One region of the Janibacter sp. FSL W8-0316 genome, then DNA from elsewhere that is predicted to be linked to it. Evidence: riboswitches for the same ligand, from Rfam matches in the RefSeq annotation. Region 1 holds a riboswitch; the other holds the start of a gene.
The links. A riboswitch is a leader RNA that binds a small molecule or an ion and turns the genes downstream of it on or off. The one in region 1 is predicted to bind cyclic di-AMP.
Positions count from the first base shown of each region.

Region 2: linked by a shared signal. The riboswitch ahead of NYE39_RS10225 (C40 family peptidase) and the one ahead of NYE39_RS13110 (C40 family peptidase) in region 1 are both predicted to bind cyclic di-AMP.

Region 1 is NZ_JBBOQX010000001.1:2,653,294-2,668,509, reverse strand. It holds gene NYE39_RS13140 (Na+/H+ antiporter subunit A) at 1-818, shown strand, start outside; gene NYE39_RS13135 (Na(+)/H(+) antiporter subunit C) at 815-1,258, shown strand; gene NYE39_RS13130 (Na+/H+ antiporter subunit D) at 1,255-2,886, shown strand; gene NYE39_RS13125 (Na+/H+ antiporter subunit E) at 2,883-3,449, shown strand; gene NYE39_RS13120 (monovalent cation/H+ antiporter complex subunit F) at 3,446-3,712, shown strand; gene mnhG (monovalent cation/H(+) antiporter subunit G) at 3,709-4,086, shown strand; gene NYE39_RS13110 (C40 family peptidase) at 4,147-5,046, opposite strand; cyclic di-AMP (ydaO/yuaA leader) riboswitch at 5,049-5,224, opposite strand; gene NYE39_RS13105 (metal-dependent transcriptional regulator) at 5,350-6,066, opposite strand; gene NYE39_RS13100 (MFS transporter) at 6,074-7,270, opposite strand; gene NYE39_RS13095 (SDR family NAD(P)-dependent oxidoreductase) at 7,342-8,079, shown strand; gene NYE39_RS13090 (hydroxyacid-oxoacid transhydrogenase) at 8,092-9,387, shown strand; gene pdxH (pyridoxamine 5'-phosphate oxidase) at 9,394-10,098, opposite strand; gene NYE39_RS13080 (acyltransferase family protein) at 10,120-12,099, opposite strand; gene NYE39_RS13075 (acyltransferase family protein) at 12,096-14,111, opposite strand; gene NYE39_RS13070 (citrate synthase 2) at 14,203-15,216, shown strand, end outside.
Region 2 is NZ_JBBOQX010000001.1:2,073,077-2,088,292, reverse strand. It holds gene NYE39_RS10270 (dihydrolipoyl dehydrogenase family protein) at 1-1,289, opposite strand, end outside; gene NYE39_RS10265 (cupin domain-containing protein) at 1,331-1,813, opposite strand; gene NYE39_RS10260 (ankyrin repeat domain-containing protein) at 1,903-2,304, opposite strand; gene NYE39_RS10255 (protein kinase domain-containing protein) at 2,440-3,870, shown strand; gene NYE39_RS10250 (winged helix DNA-binding domain-containing protein) at 3,904-5,094, opposite strand; gene NYE39_RS10245 (class I SAM-dependent DNA methyltransferase) at 5,094-5,765, opposite strand; gene NYE39_RS10240 (excalibur calcium-binding domain-containing protein) at 5,903-6,931, shown strand; gene NYE39_RS10235 (class F sortase) at 7,072-7,653, shown strand; gene NYE39_RS10230 (AMP-dependent synthetase/ligase) at 7,705-9,444, opposite strand; gene NYE39_RS10225 (C40 family peptidase) at 9,586-10,434, opposite strand; cyclic di-AMP (ydaO/yuaA leader) riboswitch at 10,431-10,619, opposite strand; gene NYE39_RS10220 (C40 family peptidase) at 10,800-11,573, opposite strand; cyclic di-AMP (ydaO/yuaA leader) riboswitch at 11,570-11,753, opposite strand; gene NYE39_RS10215 (GTP pyrophosphokinase) at 11,884-12,555, opposite strand; gene NYE39_RS10210 (GNAT family N-acetyltransferase) at 12,657-13,622, shown strand; gene NYE39_RS10205 (hypothetical protein) at 13,619-14,113, shown strand; gene NYE39_RS10200 (metal-sensitive transcriptional regulator) at 14,100-14,366, opposite strand; gene NYE39_RS10195 (DUF302 domain-containing protein) at 14,392-14,793, opposite strand; gene NYE39_RS10190 (sulfite exporter TauE/SafE family protein) at 15,012-15,216, shown strand, end outside.

The DNA of each region.
Region 1 (15,216 bases):
TCCCGCAGGACTTCCGCCGCCGCCCCCGCTCCGGCCGCCGCTCGCGCCGCCGGCTGTGGCGCCTCGCCCTCGCCGGGACCATGGGCGCGGCGATCTCCACCCTCACGGTCGTCGCGGCCAATGCCCGCATCCACGAGCCGATCAGCAAGGCCTTCCCCGAGCAGGCTTACGACTTCGGCCACGGACAAAATGTCGTCAACGTGACCCTCGTCGACATCCGCGCCTGGGACACCCTCGGCGAGATCTCGGTCCTCGTCGCGGCCGCGACCGGCATCGCCAGCCTGGTCTTCGTGCGCACCCAGGACGTCGAGCGCTCGTGGACCCGCCGGCGCAACCAGGGCCCGGTCACCGCGTCGATCCCCCGCGAGCGCCGCTCGGTCATCCTCGAGACCGCCACCCGGCTGGTCTTCCACGTGATGATCGCGCTCTCGCTCTACCTCCTCTTCTCCGGGCACAACCAGCCCGGCGGTGGCTTCGCCGGTGGCCTCGTCCTCGGTCTGGCGCTGCTCGTGCGCTACCTCGCCGGCGGTCGCGCCGAGCTCGACCGCGCCGCCCCGGTGAGCGCCGGTCTCGTCCTCGGGGCCGGTCTGGCCGTCGCGGCGATCTCCGCGCTCGCGCCGCTCGCCTTCGGCGGCACCGTCCTGCAGTCGGCGGTCGTGCAGTTCGACGTCCCCGTCTGGGGTCACGTCAAGCTCGTCACCGCGATGTTCTTCGACATCGGCGTCTACCTCATCGTCATCGGGCTCGCGCTCGACGTCGTTCGCTCGCTCGGTGCGGGTGTCGACAAGCAGGCCGAAGAGGACGGGGCCACCGCATGAACGCCGTCGCCCCCAACCTCAGCCTCGTCGTCGTCGCCGGCTTCCTCATCGCGACCGGCGTCTACCTGCTCCTCGAGCGAGCGCTCACCCGCCTGCTCCTCGGCATCGTCCTGGCGTCCAACGGCGTCGCCACGCTCTACCTCGTCGTCTCCGGACCGGCGAAGGGAGCCCCCTTCGTCGGTGCACGACCGGCCGACGAGATGAGCGACGCGCTCCCCCAGGCAATGGTGCTCACCGCGATCGTCATCGCCCTGGCCTCGGTCGGCTTCGTCCTCTCCCTCGCCTACCGCCAGTGGCGGATCACCGGCAGCGACGACGTCCCCGACGACGCCGAGGACGAGCTGATCAAGCGCCTCGCCGAACGCGACGAGGTCTCCAGCACCTACGACGACGACACCCAGTCCACGACCGAGGCCGAAGAGGAGGACGCGACCGCATGACCGTGGCCAACCTCCTGCCCATGCCGGTGCTGCTGCCGCTGCTCGGCGCCGCCCTCACCCTCGTCGCGCGCCGCCACCCCCGCGCGCAGGTCGCCATCAGCATCGCCGTGCTCGCCGCCAGCCTCGCCGTCGCCGCCACCCTCATGTGGTCCACCCACCACGACGGACCCATCGCGCTGTGGCTCGGGGCGTGGTCCGAGCCCTTGGGCATCGCGCTCGTCGCCGATCGGCTCTCGGCCCTCATGCTGCTCATCAGCTCCTTCGTCATCCTCGTCGTGCTCGTCTTCGCCATCGGGCAGGGCGTCGCCGACGGCGACGAGGACTCGCCGCTCGCGATCTACTTCCCGACCTATCTCGTGCTCTCGGCCGGCGTGTCCAATGCCTTCCTCGCCGGCGACCTGTTCAACCTCTTCGTCAGCTTCGAGATGCTGCTCTTCGCGAGCTTCGTCCTGCTGACCCTCGGCGGCAGCGGCACCCGGATCCGGGCGGGGACGACCTACGTCATCGTCTCGATGGTCTCCTCCTTCCTCTTCCTGTCGGCGATCGCCGGGGTCTACGCCGCGACCGGCACGGTCAACTTGGCGCAGCTCTCCCTTCGCCTGCCCGAGATCGACCCGACGGTCTCGCTGGCGCTGCAGCTGATGCTCCTCACCGTCTTCGGCATCAAGGCGGCCGTCTTCCCGATGTCGGCGTGGCTGCCCGACTCCTACCCGTCGGCGCCGGTGCCGGTCTCGGCCGTCTTCGCCGGACTGCTCACCAAGGTCGGCGTCTACGCGATCGTGCGCACCCAGTTCCTGCTCTTCCCCGAGTCACCGCTGCACCACCTGATCATGGGGGCCGGCCTGCTGACGATGATCATCGGCATCCTCGGGGCAGTCGCCCAGCCGGGGATCAAGCGGATGCTCTCCTTCACCCTCGTCAGCCACATCGGCTACATGCTCTTCGGCATCGGGCTGGCGAGCGAGTCCGGGGTGTCGGCGGCGATCTTCTACATCGCCCACCACATCACCGTGCAGACCGCGCTCTTCCTCATCTCCGGCCTCATCGAGCGGGTGGGCGGCTCGACGGTCATCGACCGCCTCGGCGGGCTCGCCGCGAGCACCCCGGTGCTCGCCGCCCTCTTCTTCGTCCCGGCGATGAACCTCGCCGGCATCCCGCCCTTCTCCGGCTTCGTCGGCAAGGTCGGCCTGCTGCAGGCCGGCACCCAGGACGGCAGCATCATCGCCTGGACGCTCGTCGTCGGCTCGGTCGTCACCTCGCTGCTCACCCTCTACGCCGTGGCCAAGACGTGGAGCGCCGCCTTCTGGCGGCCGCGCGCGGTCGAGGGCCAGGACCAGACCTTCGAGATGCCGACGCTCACCCCGAGCTTCGGGCGGCTGAGCGACGCCATCGGCGCCGCCGTCGCGGCCCAGCGCCCCTCGACCCCGATCGCGCCGCCGCCGGCGGTGACCCAGGTCGAGCGGCCGATGCCGCCGCTCATGCTGGGCGCGGCCGCCGCGGTCGTCGCCTTCAGCCTGGGCCTCTCGCTCTTCGCCGGCCCGCTCTTCACCTACACCGACGCGGCGGCCCGGCAGATGCTCTCCAGCGATGCCTACGTCCGCGCCGTCCTGTCCGAGGAGGCGCCGTGAGCGACACCGCTATCGACACGACCCCGGCGACCCGTCGGCGCGGCGGCTTCCAGCCCCGGGCGATCATCGGCCTGGCCGTCGTGTGGGTCCTGCTCTGGGACCGCATCACCCTGGGCAACATCATCAACGGCCTGATCATCGGCGCGGTCGTCACGCAGATCTTCCCGCTGCCCTCGATCCAGTACTTCGGCCGGATCCACCCGTGGCGCCTCCTGCTGCTCATCGGGCGCTTCCTCGTCGACCTCGTGAGCGCCGCGGTCCAGATCACCGGCGCCACCCTGAGCCGCCGCCCCAGCCAGGGTGGCTCGATCGTCGAGGTCCGGATGCGCACGCACTCGGAGTTCTACATGACGATCGTCTCCGCGCTCGTCTCCCTCGTGCCCGGGTCGATCGTCGTCGAGGCCCGACGCGGCGCCAACGTCCTCTACGTCCACGGCTTCCACGTCACCACGCCCGAGGGCATGGAGGAACTGCGACGAGACGTCCTGGCCGTCGAGACCCGGGTCGTGCGGGCCATCGGCACCCCCGAGGAGATCTCGATCTGCACGCAGGAGGTTGCATGAGCATCATCCTGTCGATCGGACTCGGGCTACTCTTCGCCGCCGCCGGCCTGGTCCTCGTGCGCATCGCGCGGGGTCCGACCAACCTCGACCGCGCCCTGAGCCTCGACGTGGTCATCGTCATCGTCATCGGCATCATGGCGACGCAGATCGTGCGCACCGGTGACGCCGGGACGCTGCCGATCCTCGTCGTCTTCAGCCTCACCGGATTCGTCGGGTCGGTCTCGGTCGCCCGCTTCATGGCCCGCAAGGACGATGCCTCGTGAGCTGGGCACAGATCCTCGACCTCGCCGGGGCGATCAGCCTGCTCCTCGGTGCCACGCTGGCCCTCGTCGGCGCGATCGGCCTGGTGCGCCTGCCCGACCTCTTCGCCCGCATGCACGCCGCCACCAAGCCACAGACCCTGGGTCTGCTGCTCATCCTGCTTGGCCTGGCGCTCACGGTGCGTACCTGGGCCTCGGTCGCCACGCTGCTCATCGTCGTCGGCGCCCAGGCCCTCACCGCCCCGGTCACCGCGCACATGCTCGGCCGCGCCGGCTACCGCACCGGCATCGTCGAGGACGACCTGCTCCACCACGACGAGCTCGGCGCCGCCTACCGACGGATGCAGGAGCAGGACCGGGCGCGCGAGCAGTCCTGACGACATGACGCAGGGGGCGAAGGGAGCGGCTGCTCCCTTCGCCCCCTGTCGGGTCGGCGGTCAGACCCGGCCGTAGCCGGAGACGCCGTCGAAGATCGGACGGATCGAGATCGACGAGCCGGTGCGCGGCGAGTCGATCATCATGCCGTCGCCGACGTAGATGCCGACGTGCCACGACGGGGAGCCGAAGAAGACCAGGTCGCCCGGCTGCGGGCTGGACACCGGGGTGGCGGCGGCCTGCTGGGCGGTGGTCACGCGCGGGATGGACTTGCCGGCCTTGGCGAAGACGTACTGCGTGAAGCCGGAGCAGTCGAAGCCCGCGGGGGTCGAGCCGCCGTAGACGTAGGGGGTGCCGATGTACTGCTTGGCGATCTCGACGACATTGCTCGAGGCGGCCGGGGCTGGTGCCGCGGTCTCGGCGGCGGGGGTCGAGGTGCTCGCCTGCGGGGCGGGCGACTGGCGCTCCTGCGAGCGGCTGGCGGCCTCGGACTCGCGCTCCTGCGCGGCCTGCTCGCGCTCGGCCTGCGCCTGCGCCTGCTCCTGCTCCTGCTCCTGCTCGCGCTGACGCTCCTGCGCGGCGGCCTCGCGAGCCTGCTCACGCTCGGCGCGCATGCGCAGCTGGTAGGGGGTGGGGCCGGTCGGCTTGGCGACGGGCTCGACCTCGATCTTGCCGAAGGCGGAGGTCGCGGCCGTCGAGGTGGCCGGGGCGCTCGGCGCGGTGACGGCCACGGCAGCCGGGGCGGCGGGGGCAGCAGCGGCCTGGACCGGGGTGGCGTCGACCTGGTCGGCGGCGGTGCTCGCCTGCGCGGGGATGGCGATGGCGGCGACGAGACCACCGGAGGCGGCGAGGACGGCGGAGCCCTTGGCCAGCGGGGTGCCCGTCTGGCTGATGACGGTGCCGATCTCGGTCAGGGGGTTGTAGCGCTCAGGAGCGCGGTGGCGCCCGACGTTGTGAGACACGATGTATACCTCTGTCCCGCCTGCGAGGTCAGCTGTCGGGTTCGGGCCAGAGGTGCGGCCCGGTCCCGCGGCACCGGACCGACCCAGCGGTCCGCACGCCCCGGGACTTCACCCCGAGGAGCATCCGCGATGCCCCATGAGTGGGTCCCCCGCTCCTGCCATGCGGTGTGCTCTCACAACCGTCGGTGCGGTGGCAGGACTTGGCGTCCGCGTGACGGATCCGCCCAGGGGAGACGGACCTCCCGGCCGTACCTGCCGATCACGAAAATGTCACACCGAGGTCACGGCACGGTACGCACGCGGTCAGGGCGCGATCTGCTCCACGAAGACGTGGACGGCCACGTCGCGCGGCAGCGAGACCGCGTCGGAGGAGGCTGCGCCGTCACGGGCGACGATGATGCGGTCGTCCTCGGGAGTGACGCGCACGACCTCGCGCGGGCGCAGCCGGGCCTCGGTGAGCAGCGCGAGCGCCTCGTGGTCCTCCTGCGCCGGCTCGCCGATGCGCCGCACGCGGAAGGGACCGGTCAGGCCGCCGTCGACGACGTCGGTGAGGCTGGAGAGCCCCTCGAGGTAGTCGTCGGCCGGAGCCTCATCGCCGCCGGCGAGCAGCTCGTCGAGGCCGGGGATCGGGGTGCCGTAGGGCGACTCGCGGTGCTCGGGGAGCATGGCGAGGATCTTGCGCTCGACGCGCTCGCTCATCACGTGCTCCCAGCGGCAGGCCTCGTCGTGGATGTGCTCCCACTCGAGGCCGATGACGTCGGCGAGCAGTCGCTCGGCGAGGCGGTGCTTGCGCATGACGCGGGTGGCGAGGAGCCGGCCCTCGTCGGAGAGCACGAGGCGACGGTCCTCGCCAAGGCTCACGAGTCCGTCACGCTCCATGCGCGCAATCGTCTGCGAGACGGTGGGACCCGAGTGCCCCAGCCGCTCGGCGATGCGGGCTCGCATGGGCGGGATGCCCTCCTCCTCGAGCTCGAAGATCGTGCGGAGGTACATCTCCGTGGTGTCGATGAGATCCTTCACGGCTCCATCATGCCTTGCCGCGCTCCCGGTCGGCCCGCGAGACCCACAGGCTCGTCCAGCCCAGCCCGACGAGCCCGGTCGCGCCGAGCACCACGGCCGCGACCGGCAGCGACACCAGGGCCGTCACCGCGCTCAGCCCGAGCGTGCCGCCGGCGTGGCCGAGCTCGCCCATGAGGCGCCAGGCGCCGAGGAACTGCGCGCGGTCGCGGTCCGGCGCCGCATCGGCCCCGAGGGTCATGACGATGCCGGACCCCAGACCATTGCCCAGGGCCATGACGAGGGCCACGGCGAGCAGCTCCCCCTTCGTGCCGGCGAGGGGCAGCGCGAGGAAGGACGTCGAGACCACCGACAGCAGCACCGCGACGACCCACACCCGGCCGAGGCGGTCCATGACCCAGCCTCCCGGGTAGACGAGGAGCAGCTCGGCGACGCCGGCGACGGCGAAGATCTGCGAGGAGTCGACGCCGTCGAGCCCGATGTGCACCGCCCACAGGGGCAGGATCACCAACCGCGACTGCCGCAGCGCGGAGATCACCGTGACGCCGATGCCCTGGGTGAGCAGGAGGCGCGCGTGCTGCCGCACGACCCGCAGGACCCCCGTGTGCGGCTCCCCGGCCCGGGCGCGCTCGTGGTCGCCGGTGAGGTCGGGTGCGGTGAGCACGGTGACCACCGAGCCGACCGCGAGGAGCACGGCCACGCCGTAGGCCCCCTGCAGGCCGAAGGGGGCGATCGCCACCGAGCCCAGGACCGGCCCGAGGAGCAGGCCCGCGCGCATCGAGCCGCCGAGCAGCGACATGCCGCGGGCGAGCAGCCGCTGCGGCAGCACGTCGATCATGTATCCCTGCCGGGCGAGGAAGAAGGCCGAGGACGCCAACCCGCTCAGCAGGAGCGCCACGCCCATGAGCCACAGCGAGGGCGCCCAGCCGGCGACCGCCAGGGCGACGATGTCGAGCAGCCCGGCGCGCACGAGCGTGGCCCGCTCCCCGATGCGGGCGACGAGCGCCCCGGCGGGCAGGACCCCGACGAGCTGGCCGACGCCGGTGAGGGCGACGACGAAGGCGGCCGTGCCGATGCTCGCCCCGAGCTCGTCGGCGCGCAGCGCCGCGATCGGCACGACGGCACCCGTGGCCGCGGCGGAGAGCAGAGTCGGCCCGAAGGCGGGTACGGCGATGCGCCTCCAGCCGAAGGTCTCGCTCTCGCTCATCCCGGCCATCCTCTCCTGCCGCGGTGTCGATACGTTGGGCGGTGTCAGCGTCGCCGCCCGAAGGAGACCCCATGACCCGCCCCCTCGCCCTCGTCACCGGCGCCAGCTCCGGCATCGGCGCCGCCACCGCGCGCGCCCTCGCGGCGGCCGGCCACGAGGTGGTCTGCGCGGCCCGCCGCACCGACCGCATCGCCGACCTCGCCGCCGAGATCGACGGGCGCGCGGTCACCTGCGATGTCACCGACCCCGACGCGGTGGCCGCCCTGGCCGCCGAGGTGGGCGACCGGCTCGACGTGCTGGTCAACAACGCCGGCGGCGCCTACGGCCTCGACCCCGTCGCGACCGGCGACGTCGAGGACTGGCGGGCGATGTACGAGGTCAACGTCATCGGGACCCTGCGCGTGGTGCAGGCGCTGCTCCCTTCGCTCGTGGCGGCCGAGGGGGTCATCGTCAACGTCGGCTCCATCGCGGGGCGCACCTCCTACGAGGGCGGCGCCGGCTACACCGCGGCCAAGCACGCGCTGGCGACGATGACCGAGACGATGCGTCTAGAGCTCGTGGACCAGCCGGTGCGGGTCACCGAGATCGCGCCCGGGATGGTGCAGACCGAGGGATTTTCGCTCACCCGCTTCAAGGGTGACCGGGAGCGGGCGGAGCAGGTCTACGCCGGCGTCGCCGAGCCGCTCGTCGCCGACGACATCGCCGAGGCGATCACCTGGATGGCCACCCGGCCGCGCCACGTCAACATCGACCTCATGGTCATCAAGCCGCGGGCGCAGGCCGCGGCCCACAAGGTCCACCGGGAGTAGGAAGGCACCGTCATGCCCACGTCACCGCACACGCCCGAGTCCGTCTTCACCTATGCCGCGCCGCGGCTGAAGTTCGGCCCCGGCGCCGTCACCGAGATCGGCCACGACGTCGCCGGGCTGGGCGCTCGCAGCGCGCTCGTCGTCACCGACCCCGGGCTGGCCGCGACCGGCCACCCCGAGCGGGTCGCCAAGGCCCTGCGCACGGCCGGGCTGCGGGTCGACGTGCACGACTCCGCCGCCGTCGAGCCCAGTGACGTGTCGCTGGTCGCCGCCGTCGAGCGGGCGAAGGGGGCGGCCCCCTTCGACGCCGTCGTCGCCGTCGGTGGCGGGTCGAGCATCGACACGGCCAAGGCGGTGTCCCTGCTGCTCACCAACCCGGGTGAGCTCATGGACTACGTCAATGCCCCGGTCGGGGGCGGGCGCGCGCCCGAGCAGTCGGTGCTCCCACTCGTCGCGGTGCCGACGACGACCGGGACCGGGGCCGAGTCGACGACCGTGTGCGTCCTCGACGTGCTGGCGTCCCAGGTCAAGACCGGCATCAGCCACGAGCGGCTGCGGCCGGTGCTCGCCGTCGTCGACCCCGAGCTCACCGCGACCCAGCCGGCGGGGGTCACCGCGTCGGCGGGCATGGACATCCTGTGCCACGCCCTCGAGTCGTGGACCGCGCGGCCCTACACGAGCTACGAGCACAAGACGCCCGAGCAGCGCGTGCCCTACTGCGGGTCCAACCCGATCTCGGACCTCTACGCGGAAAAGGCGATGCGGCTGCTCGCCGGCGCCTTCCGCGGGGCGGTGGCCGGTGAGGAGCAGGCGCGGGCCGACATGGCGCTCGCGGCGACCTTCGCGGGGATGGGCTTCGGCAACGCCGGTGTGCACGTCCCGCACGCCAACGCCTACCCGATCGCCGGGCGGGTCCACGACCTCGGCTCCGACTTCCGGCCGCGCGACTACGACGTCGACGAGGCGATGGTGCCCCACGGCATGGCGGTCGCGTCGACGGCTCCGGCGGCCTTCGCGATGACCTTCGCGGCCAACCCGCAGCGCCACCTCACCGCCGCCGCCTGGCTCGACCCGCAGGGCCTTGACGCCGACGTGTCCGAGCCGGAGCGCCTCTCGGCCGTGCTGCGCCGCCTCATGCGTGACATCGGCCAGCCCTCGGGCCTGGCCGAGATCGGCTACGGCGACGCGGACGTCGACGGCATCGTGTCGGGGACGATGCAGCAGCAGCGGCTGCTCGCGACGGCCCCGCGGGAGGTCACCGAGGAGGACGTCGCCGGCGTGGTGCGGGCGTCGATGCACCACTGGTGAGGCGACTCAGGGCTGCAGGCGCTCGACCTGCCAAGCGCCCGCGACGTCGAGTCCCCCGTCGGCGACCCGCGTCCAGCGGAAGCGGTCGTGCAGCCGGTTGCTCCGACCGGCCCACGCCTCGACCTCGTCGCAGACGATCCGCCAGCCGCCCCAGAAGTCGGGGCGCGGCACGTCCTGACCGGCGAAGCGCTCCTCGACCTCGGCCCAGGCGCGCTCCAGGGGCTCGCAGCCCTCGATGGGCTGCGACTGGTGCGAGACCCACGCGCTCAGCTGCGACCCGCGCGGCCGCTCGGCGAAGTAGCGGTCGATCTCGGCCTCGGCCACGAGCTCGGCCCGCCCGCGGAAGCGGACCGCGCGGAACATCGCCGGCCAGGTGATCGTCGCGGCGATGACCGGGGAGGCCTGCAGCTGCCGGCTCTTGGCCGACTCGAGGTTGGTGACGAAGCCCGGACCGCGGGCGTCGAGGAAGCGCATGAGCACCGTGCGCACGTCCGGCCGCCCCTGCTCGTCGACGGTCGCGACGGCGAAGGACAGCGGCTCCGGCACGTCGCCGCGGTCGGCCTGGCGGGCCCGTGCGGTGTCGATCCACGACGTCACCAGCGCGAAGGGAGCGCCCGGCACCTCCCCCTCGGCCAGCCCCTCCCCGGAGTAGTCGACGTGGTCCACCGTCGGTGGGGTGCGGGGGATCATGCCGTCGGGCGAGGCGCTCATGGCCGCCAGAATACGACCGGCCTACTGACGCGTCGCCTCGACCACCCGCGGCGTCAGCCAGGTCCAGACCATCGCGGCGCCCGCGGGCGAGAAGTGGACCGTGTCGGAGTAGAGCGGCACGCCGTTGATCTCCTCGCGGTAGCCGTCGCCGCACAGCGGCTCCCACAGGTCGAGGGCCTGCCGCTGCACCCCCGAGGTGCGCTGCGACCCGCCCTCGCCGCGCGCCCAGGCGCGGATGACGTCGTTGACCCAGCCGATATTGGCCGGGTCGGAGATCGGGCCGGCGAACTGCCGCAGCGACGGGTCGAGCCTGTCCGGGTCGACCTCGCGGCAGGGCATCGTCGCCACCTGCACGTGCGTCACCCCGGCCTCGTGGGCGCGCCGCTCGATGTCGTCGAGGGTCTCGGTGATGAGGGCCGCGTGGTCGGCCGAGCGCGACCCGACGGTGCGCCCGTCGACCTCGTGCTCACCGATGAGCTGCGGCCCGGGCAGGACGAGCAGGTCGCTCGCCCCGGCCTCCTCGACCTGCTGGGGCCAGTCCCGGCGCCAGTCGTCGCAGGCGGCGTCCTCCGGCATGGGCGCGCCGTCGGACAACAGCGGGGCGTCCACGAGGTCGCAGCCGATGCGCGAGAGGTTGGTCATCGTCACGCCCGGGTGGTCGTCGTCGCGCCAGCCCTCGCCGAGCGAGACCCCGACGGAGTCGCCGAGCAGGGCCATGTCGAGCGGCGGGTCGGCCGGGGTGACCTCGGCGTCGGCCGCGACGAGCGGGGGGACGTCGAGGTCCTCCTCGCTCACCGGGCGGGTGAAGACGAAGCCGGCGAGTACCGCGACGACGGCCACCCCGGCGACCGGGACCACCCAGGTGCGTCCCGGCCGCCGTCGGGGCAGCAGGGCGCCGAAGCCGTCCCGCAGGACCGGCACCTCGAGCCACCGGAAGCTCGCCCAGGCGACGGCGATCGTCACGGCGAGCTGTCCGAGCACGGAGACGACGAGCGGCAGCGGGTCGAGGAGCGGACCGAGCCACAGGTGGATCGGCCAGTGGTAGAGGTAGAGGCCGTAGGTCATCTGGCCGAGCAGCACCGCCGGCGGCCAGCTCGCGATCCGGTTGATCGTCAGCGGGCGTGGGTCGGTCGCGGCCAGGCCCATCATCGCGGCGCCGACGGCGAAGAGGAGCATGCCGCCGCTGGTGAAGAGCCACTCGCTGCGGGGCCCGACGACGAAGAAGGCCGAGAGCGAGATGGCGAAGCCGACGAGGCCGATGAGTTGAGTGACGTCACGCGAAGGGCGCCGCCCCAGTCGGCCGCGGTGGTCCCGCCCGAGCAGCACGGCGACCGCAGCACCCACGAGCAGTGCCTGCGCCCGGGTGTCGGTGCCGTAGTAGAGCCGGGCGAAGTCGACTCCCGAGCCGGCGAGGTGGGCCGTCCATGCGGCCGAGGCGACGGCGAGTGCCGCGACGACGACGAGGCGGGCGGTGCGGCTGGTGCGGAAGGCCGCGAAGAGCACGAGCACGAGCAGCGGCACGAGGAGGTAGAACTGCTCCTCCACGCCCAGGGTCCACGCGTGCTGCAGCGGCGAGGGGTTGCCCACCTGCTCGAAGTAGGCGTCGTCCCGGCTGATGAGCCGCCAGTTCTGGACGAAGAAGAGGGAGGCGAGCACGTCACCCGCGTCGCGGTGGCGGTGTGCCGACCCGGCGAAGAGCGCGGCAAGGAGCACGGCGGTGCACACGACGACGAGGGCCGGCAGCAGCCGCTCGGCGCGGCGGCGGTAGAAGCGCCACACGTCGATCCGGCCGGTGCGGGCCCGCTCCGAGATGAGCAGCCGGGTGATGAGGTAGCCGGAGAAGGCGAAGAAGTGGTTGATGCCCACCCAGCCGCCGACCAGGAAGGTCGCGCCGAAGTGGTAGAGCAGGACGAGGGTGACGAAGAGGCCGCGGTAGCCGTCGAGGGCGGAGAGGCGCTGCTCCCCCGTCGACGTCCGCAGCTGCTGGGTCAGGCTCCTCACGACTCGGCCCGCGCGTAGTTGCGGCTCACCTGGCCCAGGACGTGGTCCCAGATCATCGGGGTCGCCTCGGGCGAGAAGTGGAGATAGTCGTTGAAGACCTGGATGCCACCGATCTCCTCGGGGTAGCCGTCGGAGCACAGCGCCTGGTGCAGGTCGATCATCTCGACGTCGTCGTGGGAGTCGGCCCACTGCTTGACGAGCCGGTTGATCTGTTGCGGCTCCTTGTACTCCTTGACGATCTCGGGGCTGGAGTCGAAGACGACCCGGAACTCCTCGGGGATCGAGTCCTCGACCGGCTTGCGGCAGGGCACGTTGACGATCTGCACCTGCTTCGCGCCGGCGTCGAGCGCCTCCTCGCGCACCGTGTCGAGGCGCTCGCGGATGAGGGCCCGGTAGTCGGGGTCGTCGAGCCACAGTCGCTCGCCGTCGACGACGTGCGGGACGGCGAGCAGCGGCGAGGCCCAGACGAGCAGGACGTCGTCACCGCGCTCCTCGAAGCGCTGCGGCCACTCCTTCTTCATCGCGGTGCACTGCTCGTCGTTGCCCATCTGGAAGCCGGGCGCCCAGCTCATCGGCTCGGAGAGCAGGTCACAGCCCTCGCGCGAGTAGTTGTCGAGGCCGACGCCGGGGAAGGTCTCCTGAGGGAAGCGCTCGGTGAGGAAGAAGGGCACGGAGTCGCCGTAGACGCCGATCCTCGCCGGGGATCCCTCGCGGTAGGCGGGCTGGTTCGCCACGATCTTCGGCGGCGGGCCCTGCGGCACGACCTCGGCCGTGTCGGCCCCGGGCTCGGCGGACGGTGCCGTGCGGGCGACGGCGAGACCGCCCCCGGCGATGAGGACGATCGGCAGGACGGCCGCCACGGCCGGGGTGCGCAGGGACGGGACGAGCCCGCGGACCCCGCGCTTGATGACCGGCCGCTCGACGTACTGGTAGGACAGCTGGGCGATGACGACGGTCAGCGCGGAGCACATGACGAACTCGACGATCGCGTTGTCGGTGATCCGGCCGTTGCCGGCGGCCAGCCAGATCGGCCAGTGCCACAGGTAGAGGCCGTAGGAGAGTCGCCCGACGTGGGCGAGCGGTCGCCAGCCGAAGACGGTGCGCACCCAGCTCGGCCGCTCGTCGACGCACGCGATGACGAGCAGCGCGCTGCCGAGCGCGAAGAAGAACATGCCCCCGAGGTTGAACATCCAGCCCGAGTAGGGCCCGACGACGACGAAGGAGAAGACGCTCGAGACGACACCGACGACCCCGGCGACGGCGACGACCGGCCGCGGGAAGCTCGGGAAGGCCCCGCTGCGGCCGGGAGCCAGCCACACGCCGAGTGCGGCGCCGATGAAGAGCGCCTGCGCCCGGGTGTCGGTGCCGTAGTAGACGCGCGGGTAGTCGCTCGCGTCGTGGAAGCCGACGACCGCGGTCCACACCGCGCTCGCGACGGCACCGGCGAGCAGGACGAGGGTCATCCGGCGGCGGGTGCGGACCCAGAGCATCAGGCCGAGGATGACGAAGGGGACGAGGACGTAGAACTGCTCCTCGATGGCGAGGGTCCAGGCATGACGAAGGGGGGATGCCCCGCCCTGGGTGCCGAAGTACTGGTCCCCCTCGACGATCAGGCGCCAGTTCATGACGTAGCCGAGCGTGGCCAGCACGTCGCCGCCGATCTTGCGGCGGACGGCGTCGTCGGCCCAGAGCACGGCGTAGACGAGGACGAAGGTCAGGACGAGGAAGAGCCCGGGCAGCAGCCGTCGGGCGCGCCGGCGGTAGAAGCCCCAGACGTCGATGTCGCCCCGCTGCACCCGCTCCTCGACGAGCAGGCGGGTGATGAGGAAGGCCGACAGGACGAAGAAGAGGTTGATGCACACCCACATGCCGGCGAGCTGGTCGACCCCGAAGTGGTAGGCCATGAAGCAGAGCATGAACAGCCCACGCACCCCGTCGAGGGCCGGGCTGTACCCGAGCCGTGAACGCACCACCCGGAGCTCCTCGTCGATCGTCTGCGTGGCCCCGGGCATGCTACCGGCTGGTCGCCCCGGCATGGCCTCGTCGTCCGGAGCGTGCAGAATGGCCCTGAGATCACCTTGCGCACGAAGGAAGGCCACCGAGATGACTGACACCGAGGTCAAGCACGGGCTGGAGGGCGTCGTCGCCTTCGAGTCGGAGATCGCCGAGCCGGACAAGGCCGGTGGCAACCTGCGCTATCGCGGCGTGGACATCAACGACCTCGTCGGCAAGGTCTCCTTCGGGCGCGTCTGGGGCCTGCTCGTCGACGACAGCTTCGACCCGGGTCTGCCGCCCGCCGAGCCCTTCCCCCTCCCGGTGCACAGCGGCGACATCCGCGTCGACGTCCAGTCGGCCCTGGCCCAGCTCGCCCCGCTGTGGGGCTTCAAGCCCCTCCTCGACATCGACGACACCCAGGTCCGCGACGACCTGGCCCGCGCCTCGGTCATGGCCCTGTCCTTCATCGCCCAGTCCGCGCACGGCCAGAACTCCGCGATGGTCCCGCAGGCACGTGTCGACGAGGGCAAGAACATCGTCGAGCGCTTCATGATCCGCTGGCGCGGCGAGCCCGACCCCAAGCACGTCGAGGCCATCGACGCCTACTTCATCTCCGCGGCCGAGCACGGCATGAACGCCTCGACCTTCACCGCCCGCGTCATCGCCTCGACCGGCGCCGACGTCGCCGCCTGCCTCTCGGGCGCGGTCGGCGCGATGTCCGGCCCGCTCCACGGCGGCGCCCCCTCGCGTGCGCAGCACATGATCGAGGGCGTGGAGCGCACCGGCGACGCGACGAAGTACGTCAAGGACGCGCTCGACCGCAAGGAGCGCCTCATGGGCTTCGGTCACCGCGTCTACCGGGCCTACGACCCGCGCGCGGCCGTCCTGCGCGACACCTGCAAGCGCCTGGGCGCCCCGCGCTACGAGGTCGCCCTCGAGCTGGAGAAGGCGGCCATCGCCGAGCTCGCCGACCGCTACCCCGAGCGCAAGATGGAGACCAACGTCGACTACTGGGCGGCGGTCCTGCTCGACTTCGCGGATGTCCCCGGCGAGATGATGACGCCGCTCTTCGTCTGCGCCCGTACCGCCGGCTGGGCAGCGCACGTCCTCGAGCAGAAGCGC
Region 2 (15,216 bases), 580 kb from region 1:
ATCGTCGCGGCGTGCAGCAGCTGGCCGGCGTCTGTCCCGACGAAGGTTGCTCCAAGGACCAGCCCACCCTTCCGGTCGACGACGAGCTTCGCCCGACCGGGGGCGTCGTCGCGCAGCAGGGCGGCCCCGCCGACCTGCGCGAAGGGGACCTCCGCCACCTCGACGTCGTGCCCTGCCTCGCGTGCCTCCGCCTCGGTCATCCCGACCCGCGCCACCTGCGGGTCGGTGTAGACGACCTGTGGCACCGGTGCCCCGTCGGGCGCCGGGAGCGGCCCGCGCCCGGTGGCCGCGGCGGCGATCGCGTCGCCGAGCACCCGCGCGCGGTACTTGCCCCAGTGGGTCAGGGGCGCCTCGCCGCTGGCGTCACCCACCGCGTGCAGCCACTCGGGCAGCCGTCCCTCGAGCACGTCGTCCGGGGTGAGCCCGACCGTGTCGAGGCCTACATCGCCCAGGCGGGGACGGCGCCCGGTCGCGACGAGCACCTCGTCGGCCTCGACCTCGCCGTCGTCGGTGACGACCGTGACCGGGCCGCCGTGGACACGGCCGACACCGGTGTCCCGGGCGTCGGGCCGGCGGCAGCCGGTGGCCGACGTAGAGAGGCGCAGGGCAACTCCCTTCGCCTGAAGTGCTTGTGCGACAACGCTGCCCGCGAAGGGCTCCTGGCCAACGAGGAGGGTCTCGCCCCGCACGAGCACCGTGACCTCGCTGCCGAGCGCGGCCATCCACGTCGCGGCCTCGACGGCCACGACCCCGCCGCCGACGACGACGAGCCGACCCGGGACCTCTGCGACCGCGGTCGCGTCGCGAGACCCCCACGGGCGCACATCGGCGAAGGGAGGTGGGACCACCGGCTCGCTCCCGGTCGCCAGGACCACCGCGTGCCGCGCCCGCAGCAGGTGAGGGCCGCCCTCGCCGGTCACCTCGACCTCGCGCTCACCGACGAGGCGAGCATGGCCGCGCACGGCCGTGATGCCCAGGTCCTCGGCCCAGCGGACCTGGCCGGTGTCGTCGCGACCGCCGACCCAGGAGTCGCGCCGGGCGAGCAGGCCCTCCGGTTCGATCTCGGCGGTGGCCACTCCCTGCAGGTGGGCGGTGGTGTCGGCGACGGCGATCGGGCGCAGCAGCGCCTTGCTCGGGATGCATGCCCAGTAGGAGCACTCGCCGCCGTAGAGCTCGCCCTCGACGAGCGCTGCGGTCAGGTCGGTGCCCTCGATGGCGTACTGCGCGACGTTTTCGCCGACCGGCCCGGCGCCGATGACGACGACGTCGTACTCGTGGGTCGCGGACATGCTGGCTCCTCGGGTGATGGGGTGGCCGGGCGAAGGGGAGGTCAGACCCAATAGGTGTCGTGCCGGACCATGAACTCGGCACGCTGCTCCTCGGTCATCTCCTCGCCGCGGGCGAGCGTCTCGAAGTAGTCCTCGCGCGGTGCCCCGGGGGCGAACATCAGCAGCATCGACGCGTGGTCGGACCCGCGGAAGCCGTGGACACCACCCTCGGGGACGTAGAGGAAGTCGCCGGAGGTGGCGGTCACCCACTCGCGGCCGTCGAAGAGGCGCACCTGCCCGGACAGGACGTAGAACTGCTCGGAGATCGAGCGGTGGAAGTGCGGGTCGGGCCCGGACTCGGTGTCGCCGAACGTCCACCGGTAGAGCCCGAAGCGGCCCTCGGTGCGCTCACCCCGGGCGAGGTACTCGCAGGTGCCGCCGTGGCGATAGGTGATCTCGGGGGGCTCGTCGGCCCGGCGGACCCAGGCGCTCGCCTCGCCCTTGCCCGAGTAGGTGTCGGAGGGGTAGCGCCGGATGAGGGACATGCGTCCGGTCTACCACCGTCGGGCCGAGCCGGCCAGAGGGCGCCGTGCCGGAGCCGGACGAAGGGGGAGCCCCCACCCGGGCTCGAGGGTCACCGCTCGAGCAGGCCCTCCTGGCCGAACATCTGCGCCGTCGCGCGGGCGCTCGGCGTGCCGGCGTCGGGGTCGGCGCCGTGCTCGAGCAGGGCGGCGACGACCTCGGGCTCGGCCTTGAAGACGGCGCCGGCCAGAGGTGACTGGCCGCGGTCGTTGAGCGCGTCGACGTCTGCCCCACGGCGGGCGAGCTCGCGCACCGTCTCGGCCTGCCCGTGGTAGGCGGCGAGCATGAGCATCGTGTTGCCCGCCGGGTCGCGCAGGTCGACCGGTGCCCCGACCTCGACATAGGCGGCCAGTCGCTCGGCCTGACCTTCCCGGGCCCAGTCGAAGAGCTGGTGGGCCAGCTCGACTGCCTCGTCGGGGAGGGGCGTCGGATCGTGCGGGGTGGGCTCGCTCATGCCTCCAGTGTGACCGCTGGGGCCCTTCCGGGGAGGGGCCCCAGCGCCTACCGTTGGGGGTGACGAACGGTGCAGGGGGCACGCCGGGGTCGGTCGACCGCCGGGTGGCACCCCACGAAGGGGAGGGAGCCGGTCATGAGCAGCGACGCGGCGCCTCGCGTGGCCGGCCGCTACGAGCGGGTCCTCGTCCGTGATCCCGGCTCGTCGCACCCGACCTGGCTGGGCCGCGACACGGTCCTGCAGCGCAGCGTCGTGCTGCAGCAGCTCGTCGTCGCTCCGGAGCACCTCGCGCAGGCCCTGCGCGAGGCCCGCGCTCTCACGGCGGTCGACCACCCCAACCTCGTCGCCGTCCACGACGTCGTCGCCGACGAGGACCCGCCTCTCGTCGTCCTCGAGCTCGTCGACGGCCCGACCCTGACCGCACTGGTGCGCGAGCACGGACGCCGTTCCCCGCGAGAGGTGGCGCTCGTCGGGTCGCAGGTCGCCGCAGCCCTGGCCGCGGTGCACCGGGCTGGCCTGGTCCACGGCGGCGTCGGGCCCTCGAGCGTCGTCATGGGCCCGGGTGACGAGGCGAAGCTCGCGCCGCCCGCCACCCCGGAGCACGGACTGGCCGGCGAGAGCGGTCGCTCCGCCGACGTGTGGGCCCTCGGCCGCACGCTCGACGCAGTGCTCGCCGTCCGGCCGGACACCGCCGGCGCGATCGGGCCGGTGCTGGCTGCGATGGTCGCCGACGACTCCCACAGCCGGATCACCGCTGCCGAGGCCTCCGCGCGGCTCGCGGAGGTCGCCCAGGAGGCGCCGGCCCCGGTGGTCGGTTTCGGGCTCTTCCCGTGGGACGACGGTGAGGACGTGGCCGCGACCCGTCCGGTGCGCGCAGCCCGCGAGGGTCGGCACCCCCGGGCCGCATCTGCCGGCGGCGGGGCCGTGGAGCCGGCAGCCGTCGCCGGCGGGGCACTGCAGACCGCGGGCGCCGACGGCGGGCCCCCTGGCTCCGGGTCGACCGCGACCGGCCGCGATCGAGGTCGGCGCAGGGGCGGTCTGCTGCTCGTCGGCGTCGCGGGGGCGGCCCTCCTCGTCGTGGGCGCGGCGCTGGCGCTCACCGGGCGCGAGGACTCGGCGGTCCCTGACGGGGCCCCGACCTCGACGACGACGATCAGCACGAGCACCAGCACGACGCGCACGGGCACACCGACGACCGCCACCTCGACCGCGAGCCCGACGAGCACCACCACCGCGCCGCAGCCGACGACGGCACCATCCGCGGCGCCACCGCCCCCACCGGCGACGACCCGGGCACCGGCACCCACGACCACCACATCCACGACCAGTTCCTCGACGAGCTCCACCACCTCGTCCTCGACGACGCCGTCCATGACGACCTCCACGTCATCGACGACCCCGGCCTTCACCCCGTCGCCGACGAGCGAGCCGTCGACCCCGCCGACCACGCCCACGAGCGAGCCGTCGACCACGAGCGTGCCCACGACCCCGCCGGCACCGACGACGGCACCGACGCAGACCTCGGCGCCCTCGAGCAGCCTGGCGCCCTCGGTCGACGGGCCGTAGCCCGCCCGACCGCCCGACCGCACCCGCGGCCGGTCAGGGCAGGGCCTCGCCCTTCATCAGCCGCGAGGAGTAGACATTGGTGATCCGCACGCCGTCGAGCCAGGCGGTGAGCCGCTCGGCCTCGGCGGCGAGAGCGGACCTCCCTTCGCTCCCGAGGTCGGTGCCCGGGCACTCGACGACCGAGACCACGCCGTCGTCGTCCTGCACCCACGCGCCGACGATCCGCCCGTCCCACCACGCGGTGGTTCCGCCGTTGCCGTTGCTGTCGAAGAGCAGCTCGCGGTGGGCGGGGTCGAGGTACCAGTCGCGGGCCTTCCACCCCATCGTCGTGGGGTCGAGCGTCGGCAGCAGGGCCGCCCACGGGCCGACCTCGGCGACCGGCTCGAGGTCGTCGGGCAGCAGCCACCCCGTGGCGCCACCCTCGAGCCCCACCTCGACGACGCCGACGTCCGCGAGGGCCGCGCGGGTGGCCCCCTTCGTCGCGCCGAGCCACCACTGCACGTCCTCGAGCGTGCCGGGACCGAAGCGCTCGAGCCACCGCCGCACGAGCTCGGCGTAGCCGGTCGCGAGATCGGGGACCGCCGGCTCCTCGCCGAGCCACGAGCCCATGAGGGTCCACGCGGGCTTCGACAGGCGCCAGTGGCCGGCATTGGGCCCGCGGGTGATCCGCCCCTGCGCCCCGAGCCAGGTGAGCACCCGCGGCGCGAGGTTGAAGGTGCCGCCGTAGCGCTTGCCCTCGTTGATCGTGATCGCCCCGGAGAGCTCCGGCAGCTCGGCGCGCAGCGCGGCGGCCGGCAGCGCTTCGCCGCCGGCGAGCCGTCGCTCCACCGCGGCTCCCGCCGTCTCGAGCCAGGCCGCGCCGTCGTCGGCGATGCCGTGCCGGGTGGCGTCGCGGGCGATGAGTCGGTGCTGCTCGGGCGCGATCCGCTCGCGGGCCACGGCGAGCGCGGCGGGCAGCAGGTCTCGGGGGAAGGCGAAGAGCGTGCGGCGCATCGCCAGCTGCTTGACGATGCTGCGGTCGTCGTAGAGTGCCGAGTCGACGTCGAAGGGGGTGACCCCGGTGGTGCGGGCGCCGACGGCCAGGTGCACGGTCGCGGCCTCGGTCGCGTGCAGGCAGACCACCGAGCGAGCCGCGCCGACGACGTCGGGTGCGTGGTGGTCGGGGTGCAGTGCCTGTCGCGTCGCGAGGCGGGCGCGGCGCTCGGCGTCGCCGACGGTGCGCATCACGCCCGGCGGCCGACGGCGAGGAAGACCGGGTAGTCGCGGTTCTGCTTGTGCACGTGGCCGGCATCGCCGACGGTCACGTCGACGAAGCCAGCCGATGTGAGCCGGCTCGCGACCTCGGCGCGGTCGAAGCCGTGGTGCCCGCCGAAGTCGTGGTCGTGGAAGCTGCCGTCCTCGCGGTCGAGGTCGGCGACGGCCACCCACCCGCCGGCGTCGAGCAGCTCGGCGAAACCGGCGAGGACCCGGTCGAGCTCCCCGACGTGGTGCAGGACGTTGGAGGTGACCACGAGGTCGAAGCGCTCGGTGGGCACCGGCTGGGTCTCGAGGTCGAGGTCCCACGCGCGCGTGGGCGAGGGCAGCGTGCCGGTCGCGACCTTGTCCGCGAGCACCTGCCGCATCCCCGAGGAGCTGTCGGCGACGGTCACCTCGACCTCCGGCAGGTGCGGCAGCAGCGCGGTGGTCACCAGGGCGGTGCCGGCCCCGTAGTCGAGCAGCCGCAGCCGCGGACGAAGGGGGACCCGCCCCGCGATCGCCGCCGCCACCTCACCCGACTGGCGCACCTTGTCGGGGTCGTCGTCCCAGGTCGCGGCCGTGTCGTCGAAGTGCCGCGCGTCCCCGTCGTGCCGGTGATCGTGGCGGTGGTCTCGGTGCCCGTGGTCAGCTTCGCCCATGCCCCCACCCTGCCAGCAGGCACCGTCAGCCAGCACCTGACGAAGGGGGCTTCCCGGGTGACCCCCGGCGGGTATATCTTGCCCACGAGCGCGCCCGTGGGGAGCGCCTTCGCCGTTTCGTCATGGGGAGAGCAGACGTGCGCACCACCGTTGTCAGGACCACCATCGCCGGACTCGTCATGTCGGGCGGCTTCGCGCTGACCCTCGCCACGCCGGCGGTCGCCGTGCCGAGCGACCTGTGCGGGGCGGGCACGACCTTCACCGTCACCAGCGCCGAGGGCGTCGACGCCGCGCTCGTCAGCTCGGTGCGCGACGCGCTCACCGCCCGCGGGCTGTCCGCGGTCGACAGCGGCGCCGACGTCTCGGCCGTCGTCGCGCCGGCATCGGATGTGGCCGCCGGTGGCGACGCGTCCGTCATGGCCGTCGCGCTGACCGCGGGCGAGCTCGACCCGGCGACCGCGACGCAGGGCACCGACTGGGCCCAGGCGGTCTGGACCGACGGTGCGACCCCGGTCCACACGCTCCTCGACGCGTCGTGCGGGGCGGCTGCGCCCGACGCCGCCGACGACACCCCGGCCACGGACTCCGAAGCCGACGGCGCGGTTCCCGCGTCGGCCGACGAGGCCTCGGCGGCGGACGCCCAGCAGGCCGCGCCGCTGGCCGCCCCGCAGTCTGCTCCGGCCGCTGCCCCGCAGGCGGCCGCCGCTCCGGCCGCTGCCCCGCAGGCGGCTGCCGCGCCGGCCACTGCCCCGGCCGCTCCCAAGGCTCCGGCTGCTGCACCCGCAGCGCCGGCGGCCCCCAAGGCCCCCGCCACGGCGCCGAGCCGGTCATCCGTCACCGTCTCGGCCTCGTCGGCCGCGCCCTCCGTCACGACCGCTGACAAGGACTGCCCCGACTTCTCCTCGCAGGCCGAGGCGCAGACCTTCTTCACCGCCAACGGCGGCCCGGCGATCGACCGTCACCGCCTCGACGCCGACAACGACGGCATCGCCTGCGAGACCTACTTCGGCACCGACGGCTCCGACGCCGCGGACCGCTCCCAGGCCCGCACGATCAACGCCGGTGTCCCCGACGTCGCCGGACCCAACACCTTGGGCCTCCTCGGCGGCGGGCTGCTGGTCCTGAGCGGTATCGGCGTCGCCGTGCGCGCTCGTCGCGCCAGCTGATCGGGCGCGGCACCCTGAGACGACTCGCGCTGCTGCTCGTCGCCCTCGTCCTCGTCACCGGGGGCGCGGCACTGACGTGGTGGTCGTTCGCGGGCGGCGAGGAGACTGTCGCGGCGCCGGTCCCCAGCCAGACCTTCGCGGTGGCGTCGCCGACCCCGGACCCGACCCGCACGGCGACCGTCGCCGCGATCCCCGACGACCCGGCGCCGTCCTCGAGCACCTCGACAGGCTCCCCGTCGAGCACGAGCCGGGAGCTCGTCATGTCGCCTGACCGCATGGGGCCCGATCGCCTCTACGTGCCCTCGCTCGGGATCTACGCGAGCCTCGACGGCGTGAAGTTCAGCAGTGGGTCCCTCGACATCCCGCGCGAGCCGTGGCGGGTCGGTCGCGACGTGTGGTCCGCCCCCCTCGGCGCCGGCGCGGGGACGACCCTGCTCGCCGGGCACGTCGACCTGTCCGGGACCCCTGGTGCCCTCGCGCGGCTCAGTGACGCCCGTCCGGGAGCGCTGGTCCACGTCACCGACGGCGCGGGTCGTCGGTCGACCTTTGTCACGACGAGCCTGCAGAGCTACTCCAAGGTGTCGCTGCCCCGCTCGATCTTCAGGGTGGACGGCCCCCGCCAGCTCGCCCTCGTCACCTGCGGCGGCCCGGTGATGACGATCGACGGGGAGCAGCACTACCGCGACAACGTCGTGCTCACGGCGGTGCCGGCGAGCCGCTGAGCGGACCCGACCGTCCCCGTCCGGGACCCCGGTTGCCCCTCGGGCCCCGACTCAGCGCTTCGCGTAGAGCCCCTCGATCGCCTCGGCGCGCTGGGTCTCGATGACGTGGCGCTTGAGCTTCTGCGTCGCGGTCATCTCGCCCGACTCCTCGGTGAAGTCGTCGTCGAGGACGACGAACTTCTTGATCCCCTCCGCCTTGGAGACCAGCTCATTGGCCTCGTCGACGACGTCCTGGAGCTCGGCCTGCGGGTCGGCGGGTCGCTCCGCCTCCGGGTCGAGCGTGATGAGCGCTGCGACGAAGGGCCGCCCCTCGCCGACGACCATTGCCTGGGACACGAGCGGGTGGGAGCGCAGCACGTCCTCGAGCGGGCCGGGCACGACGTTCTTGCCGCCGGCGGTCACGATGATCTCCTTGGCCCGCCCGGTGATCGTCAGGTAACCCTCGTCGTCGAGCGAGCCGAGATCTCCGGTGGCGAACCAACCGTCGACGATCGAGGATCGGGTCGCCTCCTCGTTGTTCCAGTAGCCGTCGGTGACCACGGCCCCGCGGACCTCGATCGCCCCGTCCTCGCTGATGCGCACCTCGTTGCCCGGCAGGGGGCGCCCGACGGTGCCGACACGCTGCTGGCCGGGCCCGTTGACGGTGATCGCCGCGCAGGTCTCGGTCAGGCCGTAGCCCTCGTGGATCGGCACGCCGACGCCGCGGAAGAAGTGGCCGAGGCGCTCGCCGAGCGCCCCGCCGCCGCTGATCTCGTACATCGTCTCCCCGCCGAGGGCCGCGCGGACCTTGGCGTAGAGCAGCCGGTCGAAGACCGCGTGCAGCACACGCAGCCGCAGCCCGGGGCGGCCCGGGCGCGGGTCGTCGCCCACGGCCCGGCTCCAGTCGACGGCGACCTGCTCCCCCTTCGCGAAGACGGCGGCGGAGACGCGGCGCCCGGCCGCCTTGGCGCGAATGCCGGCGTGCACCTTTTCGAAGACCCGGGGTACGCCGACGACCATGTGCGGACGGAAGGAGCCGAACTTCTCGACGATCGTCGAGAAGTCGGACCAGAAGCCGACCGTGGCGCCGGACTGCGCGGCGATGTAGGCGACGGAGCGGGCGAGCACGTGCGCCATCGGCAGGAACATCAGGATGCGGCGGCCGGGCGCCCCGACCTCGCCGATCGGGTGTGCCAGGCAGCCGGCGACCTCGGCGGCGAGGTGCCGGTGGGTGAGGACGACCCCCTTCGGCCGACCGGTGGTGCCGGAGGTGTAGACGATCCCGGCGAGGCCGTCGAAGGTCACTGCGTCCCGGCGCGCGTGCACTTCATCCTCGGCCACGGTCTGACCGCGCTCGGCGAGGGTGGCGAGGGCGCCGTCGTCGATGACGAGGACTTCGACGTCGAGACCGGTGGCCAACTGTGCCATCGCCGGCGTCTCGACGAGCAGGACCCGTGCACCGGAGTCGCGGACGATCCACTCGAGCTGGCTGCGCGACGACGACGGGTAGACGGGGACGGTGCCGGCCCCGGCGTTCCAGATCGCCTCGTCGAGCAGCAGCCACTCATAGCGGGTGTCGGCCATGAGCACCACACGGTCACCGGCGGCGACGCCGCTTGCGACGAGTCCCCGGACCGTCGCAACGAGGCTCTCGAGGTGCTCTCCGGCGGTGATGGTCTGCCAGTCGCCGTCGACGACGTGGCTGAAGGAGGGATGCTGCGGGTCCTCCTGCGCCCGACGCCAGGGACGAAGGGGGAGCAGGTCGCGGTCGGTGAGCTCGAGGGCTTCGCCGGTGGCGTGGGTGGCGGGCACGGATGACCTCCTGGGACGACTACACGTGTAGAAAGGGCCAGTGTCTCACGCGCCTTCGGCACCCGAGCACGACAAGGCCCCGACCGTAGCGGTCGGGGCCTTGTCGTGCGAGCCGCTCGGGAGCGGCCTGCGCGGGGTCGCTCAGAAGCGGCCGTAGGTCACGTCATCGGTCCAGATGTCGCGCTCCTGCACCGGCGACTCGGAGTTGCCCGCGTCGATGATCTTGCCGTCGCCGGCGTAGATCCCGTTGTGGTACGCGGGGTTGCCGAAGAAGACGATGTCACCGGGCTGTGGGTTGGAGACCGGGGTGGCTGCAGCCTGCTGCTGCTGCGTCGTGCGCGGGATGTCCTTACCCGCCTTGTCGTAAACGTACTGCACGAAGCCGGAGCAGTCGAAGCCCGCGGTGGTCGTGCCGCCGTAGACGTAGGGCGTGCCGGTGAGGCTGCGCGCGGTGTTGACGATCGACGAGTCGGAGGCCGGGGCGCTGGCCGAGGCCTGGGCGGTCTCGGCGGTGCCACCGTCCGCGGACTGGGCACCACCGGTCGAGCTGGAGCCGCCGCCGGTCAGGCCCAGGGCGGAGCCGGTCTCGGGGCCGACGATGCCGTCGGCCGACAGACCGTTCTTGGCCTGCCAGCTCTTCACGGCCTGCTCGGTCAGGGACCCGAAGACGCCGTCGGCACTGACGCCGACCTTGTCCTGGATCTGCTTGACGACGCTGCCGGTGTCGCCGACGCGCACGTGGTCGGAGAAGGAGGTCGAGCCGCTGGGAGCGACGGAGTTGCCGGCGCTCTGCGCGCCGCCGGTCGAGGCGGTCTGCGAGGTGGCCGGGGCCGGAGCCTCGGGGCCGCCCTGGGCTGCCGCGCTCGTGGCGGTCATCGTCGATGCCCCCAGGCCGAGAGCCGTGGCGGCGAGGACGCCGGCGCCCGTGCGCTGTGCCGCAGAGCGGTGGGCGCGGGGGGCGGCGTGACGTGCGGTGTAGAACATGGTCATGCTGTCTCCTCTCGCCTGCGAAGTTAGCTGTCGGGTTGGGATGGAGACCATCCCGCCCTTCGACCGGGCGATGCCCCGCCGTAGGACTTCACCCCGAGGCCGTGTGGCCAGAGGTTGGGTCCTCCGCTCCTACCGGTGCTGCTGGGGTACCCCGTCGAGGTGGTAGGACTCGGCGTCCTCGACGGCGTCCCGGCAGTGGCCGGGACCGCGTTCGACCATAGGTCATATAGTCACGAAATGGTAACGCGGGTGGCGAAACCCGTTGTGCACCAATGACGCAGGGGCAGCAATGACGAAGGGGCGAAAATGACGAAGGGGGCCCCGACCGTGATGGTCGGAGCCCCCTTCGTCGTGGGGTGCTGGGGTCAGCGGACGCGGCCGTAGGTCACGTTGCTCGTCCAGATCTTGCGCTTGGTCGTGTCGACGCGCGCGTTGCCGGCGTCGTACATCATGCCGTTGCCGGCGTAGATGCCCATGTGCCAGGCCGGCGCGCCGAAGAAGACGAGGTCGCCGGGCTGCGGGGAGTAGACGCGGGTGGTGGCGCGACGCTGCTGCTCGGCCGTGCGCGGCAGGCTCTTGCCGTGGCGGGCGAAGACGTACTGCGTGAAGCCCGAGCAGTCGAAGCCGGAGCGGCTCGTGCCGCCGTAGCGGTAGGGCGTGCCCACGAGGCTCGCCGCGGTCGAGAGGACCGAGGAGCTCGAGACGGTGCGGGTCGACGTGCGCGTCGAGGTGCGCGACGTGGACGTGCTCGTGGAGCGCAGGCCCATCTTGGTGCCGGTGCGGGGGCCGACGATGCCGTCGGCGACGAGGCCGTTGCGCTTCTGGTAGCGCTTGACCGCGGACTGGGTCATGGGGCCGAAGATGCCGTCAGCGCTCACGCCGACCTTGCGCTGGACCTGCTTGACCAGGCTGCCGCGGTGGCCCCGCTTGACCAGGCCGGAGAAGGTCGTCGCAGAGGTGGCCGACGAGGCGGAGGCGGCAGCGGGAGCGCTGACCGCAGAGGGAGCAGCGCTGGCGCCGGGGGCGGTGGCCGCGGCGGTGCCCAGGCTCACGGCGGCGACGGCGACCATGCTGGCGCCGGCGCGGCGGGGGGTCTTGGTGCTCGGGGCGCGGTGGCGCCCGGCGTAGAACATCGACATGGGATCTCCTCCGCCTGCGGAGTTAGCTGTCGGGTTGGAGTGGAGATGAGCACTCCGCCTGCTCGTCTTGCGACGAGCAGACTTCACCCCGAGGCACTGGGGCCGGTGGTACGTGGGTCCCCCGCTCCTGCCGTGGCGTTCAGGGACCACCCGGCTGGCAGGACTCGGCGACCTGGTGGTGACCCCGCAGTGTGGGGTCGAAAAGAAGAGTAGGGCATCGGGACACGGTTTGGTCACGAATCTGTGGAGAACTTTTATCGGTCTCGGCGTGTCCGTGGCGCCGGGCGCCCGCGGCAGGCGCCGGCCCGCCTCAATCGGTGCCGTGCACCGCCCGGTGCAGCTGCGCCATCTCCTCGTCCATGCGCGCGGCCGTGGCCGCCGCGTCGGTGATCCGCTGGCGCAGGTGGGCGGGGACGTCGCCCTCGTACTTGTAGAAGATCTTGTGCTCGGTGCTCGCCCAGAAGTCCATCGCGACGGTCCGGAACTGCACCTCGACGGGAACCTGGACCGGCCCGGAGGAGAGGAAGACGGGGATCTCGAGGATGACGTGCAGCGACCGGTAGCCGTTGGGCTTGGGGTTGGCGATGTAGTCCTTGACCACGCGCACCGAGATGTCGGCCTGCTCGGTGAGGGCGGTCATGAGGCGGTAGACATCGGCGACGAAGGAGCAGATGACCCGCACGCCGGCGATGTCGGTGATGTGCTCGCGCAGGGCCGGGATCTCCAGCTCCACGCCCTGCCGGGCGGCCTTCTCGAGGATCGACTCGGGGCTCTTGACCCGGGTGGAGATGTGCTCGATCGGGTTGTCGAGGTGCAGCTCGGCGAACTCCTCGCGCAGGATCTCCAGTCGCGTCGCCACCTGCTCCATGCCGAAGCGGTAGCCGAGCATCATCCGGGTGAAGTCCTCCCGGATCTGCGCGAACCGACGCACGGCGTCGTCGGAGAGCTCGGGTAGGCCAGGGGGCTGGGCGGCGCTGGTCACCCGTCCAGCGTAGGCCGGTGCCCTGAGAGCCGGGTGTGCACCGGTGAGGCCGGACGAAGGGGGGGAGCGTCCCCTTCGTCCGTGGCCACTAGCGTGCTGCAGTGATCTCCGTCCCGCTCCTGCCGATCCGCACCGAGCGCCTCGTGTTGCGGCCGTGGCGCGACGACGACGTCGACGCGGCCCTGGCCTACTACGCCGACCCCGAGGTCGCGCGCCACCTGCTCGAGCCGCCGTGGACCCGGGAGGTCGCCGTCGCCCGCCTCGCCGATCGGGTCGTCCGCACCGGCCTGGACACTCCGCGGCAGGCGCTCGCCCTCGTCGTCGAGCACGAGGGCCGGGTCGTCGGCGATGTCGCCCTGTGGGCCACGGACGGGACGGGCACGAAGGGAGAACTGGGCTGGGTCTTCCACCCCGACGTCGCCGGGCGGGGCTTCGCGACCGAGGCGGCCCGCGCGGTCATCGACCACGCCTTCGACCACCACGGCATGCACCGCGTCGTCGCCGAGCTCGACGCCCGCAACTCGGCATCGGCAGCCCTGTGCGAACGCCTCGGCATGCGGCTCGAGGCGACCCACCTCCAGGACCTCTTCAGCAAGGGGGAGTGGACCGACAGCCTCGTCTACGCCGCCCTGGCGAGCGACCGGCCCCGCGACCACGGCGACGCGATCGTCGTCAGTGCCGTCGACCTGCGCGACGCCGACGGGCACGTGCTCACGGTGCGCAAGCGCGGCACCACCGCCTTCATGCACCCGGGCGGCAAGCCCGAGGCGGGCGAGAGCCCGGCACAGTGCGCGCTGCGCGAGGTCGAGGAGGAGCTCGGGCTGGTCCTGGCGCCCGAGGACCTCGAGCTGCTCGCGGTCCACCGCACGGCGGCGGCCAACGAAGCCGGGCGCCCGCTCATCGCGAGCGTCTTCCGGCACCCGCACCTGGTGCGCGAGTCCCGGCCGCGGGTGATGCCGGCCGCAGAGATCGAGGAGGTGCGCTGGACGGACCCGGCGCAACCGCTGCCCGATGACGTGGCGCCGCTGCTGCGCTGGCTCGTCGAGCGCGAGGAGGAACAGTCATGAAGGTCGTCGACCCCAGCGGGCGAACGTGGCGGGTGTCGCGGCGGTGGATGCCGTGGCGGCGCAAGGCACACGTGGGTTACTGGGGCGACGTCCCCTCCGGCCACGGCCTCGGCGACGACCCGATCAGCGCGATCATCGGCGTCTTCCTGCTGATCCTGCTCATCCCCGTCGTCGTCCTGTCGGTCGTCGTGGCGCTCGAGATGCTGGTCCTGCTGCTCGTCCTCCCCTTCGCCCTGCTCGGCCGGATGCTCTTCGGCCGGCACTGGCACGTCGAGGTGCGGGACGGCTGGGAGTTCGCGTGGGAGACCGAGGCCGGCGACTGGCGGCAGAGCGGGCGGGCGATCGAGCACATCGCCGAGGGTCTGCGTCGCGGGCTGGTCCCGTGGCAGGCGGCGAGCCCCGCTGCGGCACAGGCCTCCCCGCACCAACCCGGCACGGGTGGGCCTCCGCCCGGGCAACCGCCCCCGCCGCCGGGCGTCAGGCGAGGGTGAGGAAGAGCTTTTCCATCGCGGCGCGGTCGTCCTCGTTGACCCCGTCGGGCGAGGAGAGGCACTCTCGCAGGCCCGAGGAGACGATGGCGAAGCCCGCGCGGTCGAGGGCGCGGCTCGCTGCGGCGAGCTGGGTCACGACCTCCTTGCAGTCGCGCCCCTCCTCGATGAGCCGGATGACGCCGCCGATCTGACCCTGGGCGCGGCGCAGTCGGTTGACGACCGGGCCCATGTCCTCCATGTCGAGGGTGACCATGTCTCTCTCCTTCGGGGTTGGTGGGTCAGGAGACCGTGCTCGGCAGCGAGGCCAGAGCGGTGTCGAGGCGGGTGCGGGCGTCGGCTGCGACGTCCTGCAGCTGCTCATTGTCCGTCACCCCGACCATCATGTCGGGGTCGAGGGCCTCGACGACGGTGCGGGCGTCGCCGTCGGCGCGCACGACGACATTGCACGGCAGCAGGAGCCCGATCGAGGGCTCGTGGGCGACGGCCTGCTCGGCCAGCTGTGGCCGGCAGGCGCCGAGGATGACGTAGGGGTCGAGGTCGGCGTCGACCTTCGCCTTGAGCGTGCAAGCGAGGTCGATCTCGGTGAGGACGCCGAAGCCCTGCTCGGCCAGTGCCTCGCGCGTCGCGGACAGGGCCAGCTCGAAGGGGGCGTCCACGGTGGTCGTGATGCCGTACTGCATGTCAGTTCTCCCGTTCGTCTGCGTGTCGTGACAGATCAAGTATACCCCGTGGGGTATCGCTGGGACTGAACTCACCCTCCCTTCGCCCAGCCCGGCGGCGTTGTGCGCGCATGGCTGCCCGGAGAGAGGCAACCAGGTGGCACCAGCGACGCCTGGCTCGGTCTGCGACCGCCGAACTGGGTTGGACAGATACCCCGGGGGGTATTATCGTCCGTGCCATGAGCACTGCCGAACTCCTCGCCGTGATCCCGCTCGGGCTGGCCATCGGCCTGTCCCTGGGCGCCCTCGGCGGCGGCGGCTCGATCCTCGCCGTGCCCGTGCTCGTCCACCTGCTGGGCCAGGGTCCGGTCGCCGCGACGACGAGCTCGCTCGTCATCGTCGGCATCACCGCCGCGCTCTCCCTGCCGGCCCACCACCGGGCCG